3 regions of the Candidatus Palauibacter soopunensis genome follow, and region 2 is predicted to be linked to each of the others. Evidence: riboswitches for the same ligand, from Rfam matches in the RefSeq annotation. Region 2 holds a riboswitch; each other region holds the start of a gene.
What was found. A riboswitch is a leader RNA that binds a small molecule or an ion and turns the genes downstream of it on or off. The one in region 2 is predicted to bind S-adenosylmethionine.

Region 1: it holds a riboswitch for S-adenosylmethionine, as region 2 does, so the genes downstream of both, metH (methionine synthase) here and RN901_RS01785 (alpha/beta fold hydrolase) in region 2, are expected to answer to the same signal.
Region 3: it holds a riboswitch for S-adenosylmethionine, as region 2 does, so the genes downstream of both, metB (cystathionine gamma-synthase) here and RN901_RS01785 (alpha/beta fold hydrolase) in region 2, are expected to answer to the same signal.

What each region holds. Positions count from the first base shown of each region.
Region 1 covers NZ_CANPVT010000052.1:196,687-199,890, forward strand. Annotated here, with positions in the region: gene metH (methionine synthase) at 1-1,611, opposite strand, end outside; SAM riboswitch at 1,649-1,722, opposite strand; gene RN901_RS13240 (DUF5916 domain-containing protein) at 1,818-3,204, shown strand, end outside.
Region 2 covers NZ_CANPVT010000002.1:343,357-346,560, forward strand. Annotated here, with positions in the region: gene asd (aspartate-semialdehyde dehydrogenase) at 1-323, opposite strand, end outside; gene RN901_RS01780 (hypothetical protein) at 314-1,123, opposite strand; SAM riboswitch class I at 1,191-1,307, opposite strand; SAM riboswitch class I at 1,428-1,539, shown strand; gene RN901_RS01785 (alpha/beta fold hydrolase) at 1,617-2,633, shown strand; gene RN901_RS01790 (CocE/NonD family hydrolase) at 2,643-3,204, opposite strand, start outside.
Region 3 covers NZ_CANPVT010000038.1:10,223-13,426, reverse strand. Annotated here, with positions in the region: gene RN901_RS10320 (ABC transporter ATP-binding protein) at 1-171, opposite strand, end outside; gene metB (cystathionine gamma-synthase) at 674-1,891, opposite strand; SAM riboswitch class I at 1,982-2,100, opposite strand; gene RN901_RS10310 (nucleoside deaminase) at 2,168-2,635, opposite strand; gene RN901_RS10305 (EamA family transporter) at 2,789-3,204, shown strand, end outside.

The DNA of each region.
Region 1 (3,204 bases), on a different contig from region 2:
CACCGCGAAGACGTTGGGGTCGAAGATGACCTCCCCCGGACGGAAGCCGGCGCCGAGCAGGAGGCGGTAGGCGCGGGCACAGATCTCGAGCTTGCGGTCCACCGTGTCCGCCTGCCCCCGCTCGTCGAAGGCCATGACGATGACGCCGGCCCCGTAGCGGCGGATGAGGGCCGCCTGCTCGAGAAACGCCTCCTCCCCCTCCTTGAGCGAAATCGAGTTCACGACCGCCCTTCCCTGGGTGCACTTCAGCCCCGCCTCGATGACCTCCCAGCGCGAGGAGTCGATGACGGTCGGTACGCGGGCGATGTCCGGTTCCGCCGCAATCAGGTTCAGGAAGCGCGTCATGGCGGCCTCGGAGTCGAGGAGACCCTCGTCCATGTTCACGTCGAGAAGCTGCGCCCCGTTGACGACCTGGTCGCGCGCGACCTCGACCGCCTCGTCGAAGTCGTCCTCCCGGATCAGACGCGCGAAGCGGGCCGAACCCGTGACGTTCGTGCGCTCGCCGATGTTCACGAACAGCGTGTCGGGCCGGATCGCGAGCGGCTCGAGTCCCGAGAACCGGGGCAGCGGCTCGATCACGGGCACCTGTCGTGCCGGCACGCCCTCCATGCGCTCGGCGATGGCCCGGATGTGGTCCGGCTCCGTCCCACAGCAGCCGCCGACGACGTTGAGGAGTCCGCGGTCGGCGAAATTGCCCAGCAGGTCCGACACCTGGGCGGGCGTGTCGTCGTAGCCCCCGAACTCGTTCGGGAGCCCCGCGTTCGGATGGCAGCTCACGGGGACGTCGGCCACGGCGGAGAGTTCCGCGACGTAGGGCTCGAGTTCTTCGGCTCCGAGCGCGCAGTTGAGGCCGACGAAGAGGGGGTCCGCGTGGCGGATCGAGAGCCAGAACGCCTCGACCGTCTGCCCCGAGAGCGTGCGCCCGGACAGGTCCGTAATCGTCCCCGACACGGCGATGGGGAGCGCCTCGCCAAGCTCCGCGCCGAGTTCGAGGATCCCGTAGATCGCGGCCTTCGCGTTGAGCGTATCGAACACGGTCTCGACGAGCAGCACGTCGGCGCCGCCCTCCAGCAGCCCCTCCGCCTGGGCGCGGTACGCCGCGGCCAGTTCGTCGAACGTGACGGCGCGAAAGGCGGGGTTCTCCACGTCCGGCGAAAGGGACGCCGTCCGGTTCGTCGGGCCGAGGCTCCCGAGCACGAAGCGGGGGCGGGACGGAGCGTCGCGCGTGAAGTCGTCGGCCGCCCGGCGCGCGAGCCGCGCGGCCGCCACGTTGAGTTCGTGGATCAGCCGCTCGTTGCCGTGCTCCGGCGAGATGCCGTAGTCCGTCTGGGATATCGCCTGCGCGTTGAACGTGTTCGTCGTGATGAAATCGGCCCCGGCCTCCAGGTAGCTGCGGTGCAGGGACTCGATGTCGTCGGGACGGGTGAGGCACAACACGTCGTGGTTCCCGAACAGGGGCTGCGGATGATCCGCGAGCGGACCCGCGCGATAGGCCGCCTCATCGAGGCCCAGCCGCTGGATCATCGTTCCCGTGCCGCCATCCATCAGGAGAATGCGCCGGTCGAGCGCTTCCCGAATCTGTGCGACGCGCTTTCTTCGCCCTTCGGACACGGCGTTCACCCCAAAAAAAGCCCGGCCGCTAAAGAATCGCGCCCGGGGCGTGGCTCTTTAGCGATTGTTTTACGTGGCTGCAATCCGCCTCAAATCACCACGTCCGGTACGTTCCGGAAGATCGAAACTAGCGCGCGCGCGACAAAATGGGAAACTTTGGGCGCGTCCGCTTAAACAACCTGACGGCGGGGTGTGTTTCGGCTGATATGGGATGCAGACATGGAGCGGGCCGCGCGGCGTTCGTCCTCGCGGCTCTCGCGATAGACGGGGCGGGGTGGGGGCTTTCCGGGCAGCAGGAGGGACTCTCGCCGCCCGAAGGGCCCGAAGCGACCGTCTTCCGGGGCGGCGTGGCGCCGGCGGCCGTGGACGCGGTGCGTCGCGAGGGGGCGCTCTCGATCGACGGGCGCCTCGACGATCAGGCGTGGCAGCCGGCCCCCATCATCACCGATTTCGTCCAGGGCGTGCCCCTGGAGGGCGCGGAGCCGTCCGAGCCGACCGAGGTGCGGGTCGTGTTCGACGACGCGGCGATCTACGTCGCCGCGCGGATGTACGAAAGCGACCCGAACGTGATCCGGGCGCGCCTCACCCGTCGGGATGAGCGCGGTTCCTTCGATTCCTTCAAACTCTCCCTCGATCCGAATCGGGACGGGCTGACCGGCTACGAGTTCGAGGTCAGCGCCGCGGGCGCGGAGACGGACCGGTACCTGTTCGGCGACACCCAGGAGGACGTGAACTGGGATGCGATCTGGGACTCCGCCGTGCAGGTCGACGACCGGGGGTGGACCGTGGAGATGCGGATCCCGCTCTCCCAGATCCGCTACGAAGCGCGTCCCGGCATGCAGACCTGGGGAATCAACTTCGAGCGGCGGCGGCTCGAGACGAACGAGACGGACTACTTCGCCCTGCAGTCGCGCACGGCCCGGGGGCGGGTGAGCCAGTTCGGCACGATCGACGGATTGCAGCTCCCGCGGTCGAGCCGGAGGTTCGAGGTTCGGCCTTTCGCCGTGTCCCAGTACCACACCGCCCCGGCGGCGGCGGGAAACCCGCTGTTCGACGGCACCGAGATGGAGCCGCGCGGCGGCCTCGACATGAGCATGGGGATCGGCTCCGCCTTCAGCCTCGATGCGACGGTCTACCCCGACTTCGGGCAGGTCGAGGTGGATCCCGAGGTCATCAACCTCACGGCCTTCGAGACGTTCTTCCCCGAGAAGCGCCCCTTCTTCGTGCGCGACGCGCAGATCTTCACCTTCGCCGGCTCGCGCGGCGGCCGCATGGGCGGCGGCAAGGCGCTCTTCTTCAGCCGGCGGATCGGGCGGGAGCCGCGGGGGTCCGGGCCCTGGGACGCGGACTTCCACGCCGAGCCCCACCTGACGTCGATCCTGGGGGCGGCGAAGCTCACGGGCCGGACGCGGAGCGGTCTCTCCGTCGGCGCGCTGGCGGCCGTGACCGGACGTGAGATGGGGCAGGCGTACTTCGCGCAGGCCGATTCGCTGGGACGGTTCGTCGCCGAACCCCAGGCCGAGCATGCGGTCGTGAGGCTGCAGCAGGACTTTCGCGGGGGCGCGAGCAAGGTCGGCGTCATCGGCACCGGGC
Region 2 (3,204 bases):
ACGGTGTGCCCCGCTTCGGCGAGCGACGGTTCGAGCCGGTGCGCCACGCGCGAAGGGAGCGCGGAGAGCACGAGCCGGCAGGGCGGCCGCTCGACCGCCATGCGCAGGGGCAGCGGAACAGCCTCCGCGGGAGGATCTCCTCCGAGACTCCACCGGACCACGTCGCCGTACCTCTCGCCCGCATGCGTCTCGGACGCGGCGACCGCCGCAAGCCGGAGCGTCGGGTGGCCGTCCAGCATCCGAACGAGCCGCTGCCCGACGATCCCGGTCGCGCCCAGGACGGCCACGGGCACGCGTTCATTCGACGGATGGGTCAGGCGCATCGGGCACGCTCCTCTCCGCCATGGCCGGTGTCGGGCGGCGGGTCGTTTCTGCCGACCCAGGTGCCCGTGCCGCCTGGAGCCGCCACCCTGAAGGCGACCCGGTGCCGCTCGGCGAAGCTCAGCGCCCGGTCCTGAACGACTCCGGCGCCCGTTCGCCGGGCCTCGCTCCACGATGTCCGGCGGATCGGCTTGACGTGCGGGAACCGTTTCGGGTCGGCCGGGAAGATCCCATCCACATCCTTCACGAGACGGACTTCCGCCGCGCCGAGCGCGTGTGCGAGGAAAAGCGCCGTAAGGTCCGAGCCTCCCCGCCCGAGCAGCGACGTGATGCCCGTGGCGTCGACGCCCACGAATCCGGGAAGGACGATCACGTCGTGCGTGGCCAGGGCCGTCTCGATCGCCCGAGCGTCCACGTCCACCGGCTCGGCGGCCCCGAGCGGCCCCCGGGTGCGGATCGGCAGGCGCGAGAACGACATGCCCACCGCACGCACGCGCCCCGTCACCAGGGCGAGGTGCAGCAGGGCGACGGACGCTTCCTCCCCGGGCGCGAGGAGAGATCCGATGAGGTCGTCCGGGAGCGAGGGCGCAACTTCGCGCGCCGCGGAAAGAAGATCGTCGGTGGTGTCCCCCATGGCCGACACGACGGCAACGACCTTCGCGCCGGCGGCGACTTCAGCCCGGATCTCCTCGACCGCCAGCCGGTATGCGGCCGGATGCGCCAGCACGGATGAACCGAATTTGAGTACGTGAACGCGGCGAACTTCGCGCAATGAAACGCCTCCCCCCGAGTCTCGATTCACGCTCAGCGGACTCCGGAGAAGCGACGCCCTGGGAACTGCAGCTGCCGTGCAATGAAGCGCGGCGGGCGACTCATCTACCAACGGATTACATCCGTCGCAGGAGTTGGCACATCAGTGGAAGAGCCACCTTCCACAGGTTGCCCCGGTGTCTTCGGGCCTGTCCCTCGACCGGTCTCGATGAGCGTTGTGGGCGCGGAGGCTACAGGGTCGTGGGCGGCGCGTCAAGTTTTGGCGGGCGAAGCCGGGCGAGAGGCGCCGCGCGTGTTTCTTGACCGCCGTTGCCGGACCCATTAGGGTCGGCCGCTACTCATCGAGACCGGCTGAGGGACGGGCCCTTTGAAGCCGGGGCAACCGGGGCGCAACGCCCAGCGGTGCCAACTCCTGCGGACCCCGAACACGGGTCCGAGAGATGAGCGTCGGACCCGCACGGTCGGTCGGCTGCTCCGGAGTTGGCGTCGCGAACCACAGACGCGAGCCGAAACGGAGACACAGCTTGAACGCCGTACTGCCGGAGGGTCGGAGGGGCGCCGTCGCGATGCCGGCGGCGTGGAGACCGGAACTGGAGGCCGGGATCGACGCCTGCTTCCGGGTGCGCTACGAACTCGCCGGACCCGAGGGCGCCCCGCTGCTCGTCGCGATGGGGGGGATCTCCGCCGACCGCCACGTCTGCGCCAACGCCCTGGACCCCGCGCCCGGCTGGTGGAGGAAGCTGGCGGGCCCGGGTCTGGCCATCGACACGAACCGCTGGCGGCTGCTCGCGATCGACTTCCTCGGATCTCCCGGGACGTTCGAGTCGCCGGATCGGATCCATCTCACGCCCGGAGACCAGGCGGACGCCGTCGCGGTCGCGCTGCGCCACCTCGGTGTCGAACGGGCCCACCGCATGCTGGGCGCCTCCTACGGCGGCATGGTCGCGCTGGCGATGGGGATCCGCCATCCCGCCCGCCTCGACGGCGTCGTGCTGATCGGCGCGGCGCACCGCGGCCATCCCCAGGCCATCGGAATCCACGCGGTGCAGCGCTGGATCGTCGAGTTCGCGCTCCGGCACGGCCGGGGGAGCGAAGGCGTGGCGCTCGCCAGGGCGCTGGCGTTCACGACCTACAAGTCCGCGGAAGGGCTCGACGCCCGCTTCCCGCACGACTGGGAGTGGGAGGATGGCGCCCCGGTCTACGCCGTCGGCCGCTACCTGGAGAAACAGGGACGGGAGTTCGCGGAACGGTTCGAGGCGGAGACCTATCTGACGCTGTCGGCTTCGGTCGACCTGTGCGACCTGCGTCCGGACGAACTCGGCGTCCCCGCCTGGCTCATCGGGTGGGAGGAGGACACGCTGGTCCCGCCCTGGCTGCTCCTGGAGACCGCAGGCCGGATCGGCGCGCCTTCTCGCCTGCGGATTCTGAACTCCGACGCGGGCCACGACGCCTTCCTGCTCCACGCGCCCGACTACGAGGAAGCCCTGAGGGAGAGTCTCTTCGCGACGGAACCGCAGGCCCTCGCGGGCTCAGCCGGATGACTCGCGGGTTCAGCCGGGCGCCGCCGCCGCGACGGGAAGCCGCACGCACGAAGGATATGCGGCGGTGTGCAGGACCGTGTTCCGCGCCGTCCGCATGCGCGTGCCCGTCCCCACGTCCTCCCCCGTGTTGAGGTTGCGGCTGAAGCGGGGGAAGCAACTGCTCGTGATCTGAAGCCTGATCCGGTGGCCGGCCCGGAACACGTGGCTCATCGGATAGAGCCGGATCCGGAACTCGGTGGCTTCGTTCGGCTCCAGAAGCTCCGTCCGGTCCAACCCCCCTCGATATCGCGCGCGCAGGATCCCCTCTGTGAATACGAATGATCCTCCCGCCGGATCGACGTCCGTCACCCGCGCCACGAAGTCCGTGTCGCGCGCCGAAGATTCAGCGTAGAGCACGACCTCGACCGGCCCCGTGACCTCGAGATCGTCCTCCAGAACCCGCGAGGTGTAGACGAGCACGTCGGGCCGCCGCTCGAGCGGCGCCTGCTCGACGGGGCCGCCCCGCATCGGCGTCTCGGCGTGGGTCGTGATCAGCCGGGAAGAGAGATTGCCCCCGAGTGAGGGCGCCGGA
Region 3 (3,204 bases), on a different contig from region 2:
GTTGATCGTCGTGGTCTTCCCCGCCCCGTTGGGGCCGAGGAGGCAGTAGACCTCTCCCGGCTCGATGGCCAGGTCGAGGGAATCGAGGGCCTGCGTGGCGCCGTAGCGCTTGCTGAGCCCGCGGGCCTCGAGGAGGGGCGGTCGCCCCGCACCCGAATCGGCGGTCTGCATGGATCTCCATCTCTCGCGTTTGCCGCGCCGTCACCGGCGCAACGGTCGACAAGTCTCCCGCCGATCTCCGGATCGGCGGAGGGGCTCTTCGCTACAGAGAGATCGGAGGCGGAGGCGCGCGGCTGCGGTGGGGGGGGAGTTGGACGGGCCGGGCACTCAGCCGGTGGCCGCGAAGCGCGGGAGCGTGTACGGGACCGGGCCCGCCGAAGCTCGGCGTCGCCGAGGACGCCACGGGCCCCACATTGTGCGACAGTTCACATACCGCACACGCCGCCGGGGAGTCGGCCGCGCCGTCGTGCGTATGCGAGCCCTCGGCGAGGCCGGCGAAGAGGAGCGAAAGGGCGACCGGGACGCCGGCCAGCAGGCGCATGGGGCGCCTGGATCGTCCGGCGTCGACCTGGTTTGCCATGGTTCCCCTTCCCTCCCGCGGATCGGCGCGCCGACCGACTGGAAAGCGGCCGTGTCGGCGGCGGCGGCACCTTAGAGAATGCGGGGCTCCCGGTCAACGTTGCGCCGCGCGCACCCGGGCAGCGCACGCTGTCGGGCGGTCAGCCGCGGCGAGCGCCCGCTCCAGATCGGCCTCCAGGTCCTCGCAGGCCTCGATCCCCACCGACAACCGGAGCAGCCCCTCGCCGATCCCCGCCGCCCGGCGCGCGGGTTCATCCATCGACGCGTGCGTCATCGTCCAGGGGTGCGCGACCAGGCTCTCCACGCCGCCCAGCGACTCGGCCAGGGCGAAGTGTTCGATACGGTCCACGAAGGCATCCACCGCCGCTCGTCCGCCGCGCAGTTCGAACGAAACGAGGCTGCCCCACCCCGTCTGCTGCCGCCGCGCGATATCGTGCCCGGGATGATCGGGCAGGCTCGGGTGATGGACGCGGGCGACCACGTCGCTGCGGTCCAGCAGATCCACGATGCGGAGCGCGTTCGCTTCGTGTACGCGGCTGCGCGCGTGAAGGGTCCGCATCCCCCTGAGCGTCAGATACGAGTCGAACGGCGCCCCCGATACGCCCATGACGTTGGTCCACCAGGCGATTTCTTCGAGCAGATCCTCGTCCGCCGCCACCACCGCCCCGCCCACCACGTCGCCGTGCCCGTTCAGGAACTTCGTCGTCGAGTGCACGACGAGACCGGCGCCGAACTCCAGGGGGCGCTGGTTGACGGGCGAGAGGAAGGTGTTGTCGGCCACGCAGATCGCCCCGATGTCGCGCGCCACCCGCGCCCACGCGGCAATGTCGGTGATCCGCAGGCGTGGGTTGCTCGGCGTCTCGATCCAGATCATCCGGGGCCGAAGTCGGCGGGCGAGTTCGAGCGACGCCGGGTCCCACGGGTCGACGAACTCGACGCGATACCCGCCACGGCTCGCCTCGGCGGAGAAGAGGCGGTAGCTGCCTCCGTAGCAGTCGCGGGGCGCCAGGAGCAGATCGCCGCCCGAAAGCAGGCGCGTCGACACGGCGATCGCCGACATGCCGGAAGAGGTGACGACCGCACCGCACCCTCCCTCGAGTTCGGCGATGGTGTCGGCCGCGAGATCGCGCGTCGGGTTGGCCGTACGCGTGTAGTCGTACTTCGCGTACACGCCCGGAGCGTCGAAGAAGAAGTTGGTGGAGAGATGGATCGGCGGCATGATCGCCCGATGGGCGGTGTCGGCGCCGAGCCCCGCCCGCACGGCGCGTGTGACGGGGGAAGAGGCAACGCGAGCGGCAGAGCGGTGGGTCATCATGACCTCTCCGAGTCTCGAGTGCACCTCATCGGACTCCGGAGATTCGACACCCTGAGACTGCGGCTACCGCCTCGAAGGGCGGCGGGCGGTTCATCTTCACGGCGGATGCGAGTCCACCGCAGGAGTTGGCACCTTCGCGGGAATGCCACTTCCCGCAGGTTGCCCCGGCGTCAACGGGCCTGTCCCTCAGCCGGTCTCGATGAGTTGTCGTGCGGGCAGTTCTATAGGGGCGACCGTCGGATGTCAAACCGCGCCGCGACGGATGCGGCGGCGCTAGTACGGCGTCCGGTCCGATTTTCGGATCCAGCGCTCGAAGGCGTCCCGCGCCCGGGCGGAGGAGATCCGCACGAGCGACACGATCCGGCGCTCCGCGAGCGGCCGGGAGAACTCGTCGTAGATGTCTTCGTCGCTGAACCGGATGCGCGCCGCGTCCTCCCGGGTGTTCGCGTAGTACACGCGGCGGATCCGGCTCCAGTAGATCGCTCCCAGGCACATCGGACACGGCTCGCAACTCGCGTAGATCTCGCAGTCGCCGAGATCGAACGTGCCCAGAATTTCGCAGGCCTTTCGAATCGCCCGGACTTCGGCGTGGGCCGTGGGATCGTTGTCCAGCGTCACGCGGTTCGTCCCCTCCGCCACGACCTCGCCGTCCTTCACGACGACGGCGCCGAACGGCCCGCCGCCCTCGTCCACGCTGCGCTCGGACAGATCGATGGCCCGCTGCATGAATCCGTCATTCATCGCGACGCTCGTTTCGCAAGGGCGTGTGCGCTCGATTCCAGCCGGTCGACGCTCGGCGGTCGACTCCCGGAGCACTCCCGGAATATACTCAGCCGTTCCCTCCCCGGTGTTCGGCCGGGGGCTCCCTCGTCCCTTTCCCCACGGCGAGCGCGATTGACGAACTCTTCGAGCGGCCACCCTTCCCGGCGGCGAGCGCGCGACCTCACGGTCGACCTCGGACTCCTGGCCACGGCGATCATCTGGGGCATCAACTTCTCCGTCGTGAAGGTCGTCCTGCGGGAACTCGATCCGCTCGCATTCAACGCCGTGCGTTTCCCGTTCGCGGCGCTGGCGGTCTGGTGCCTCCTCCGGGCCACGGGGCGACCGGTCCTCCCTCCGCGGAGCGAGTGGCCGCGGATCCTGGGACTCGCGGTGGTAGGCCACGTGATCTTCCAGGCCACCTTCATCTACGGGATCGACCTGACGCTTACCGGGAACGCCGCGCTGCTCCTGTCCACGAGTCCCGTGTGGGTGCTCCTGATCGCGTCCGCGCTCGGGCGGGAGCGGTTCAGCCTCGCGATCCTCCTGGG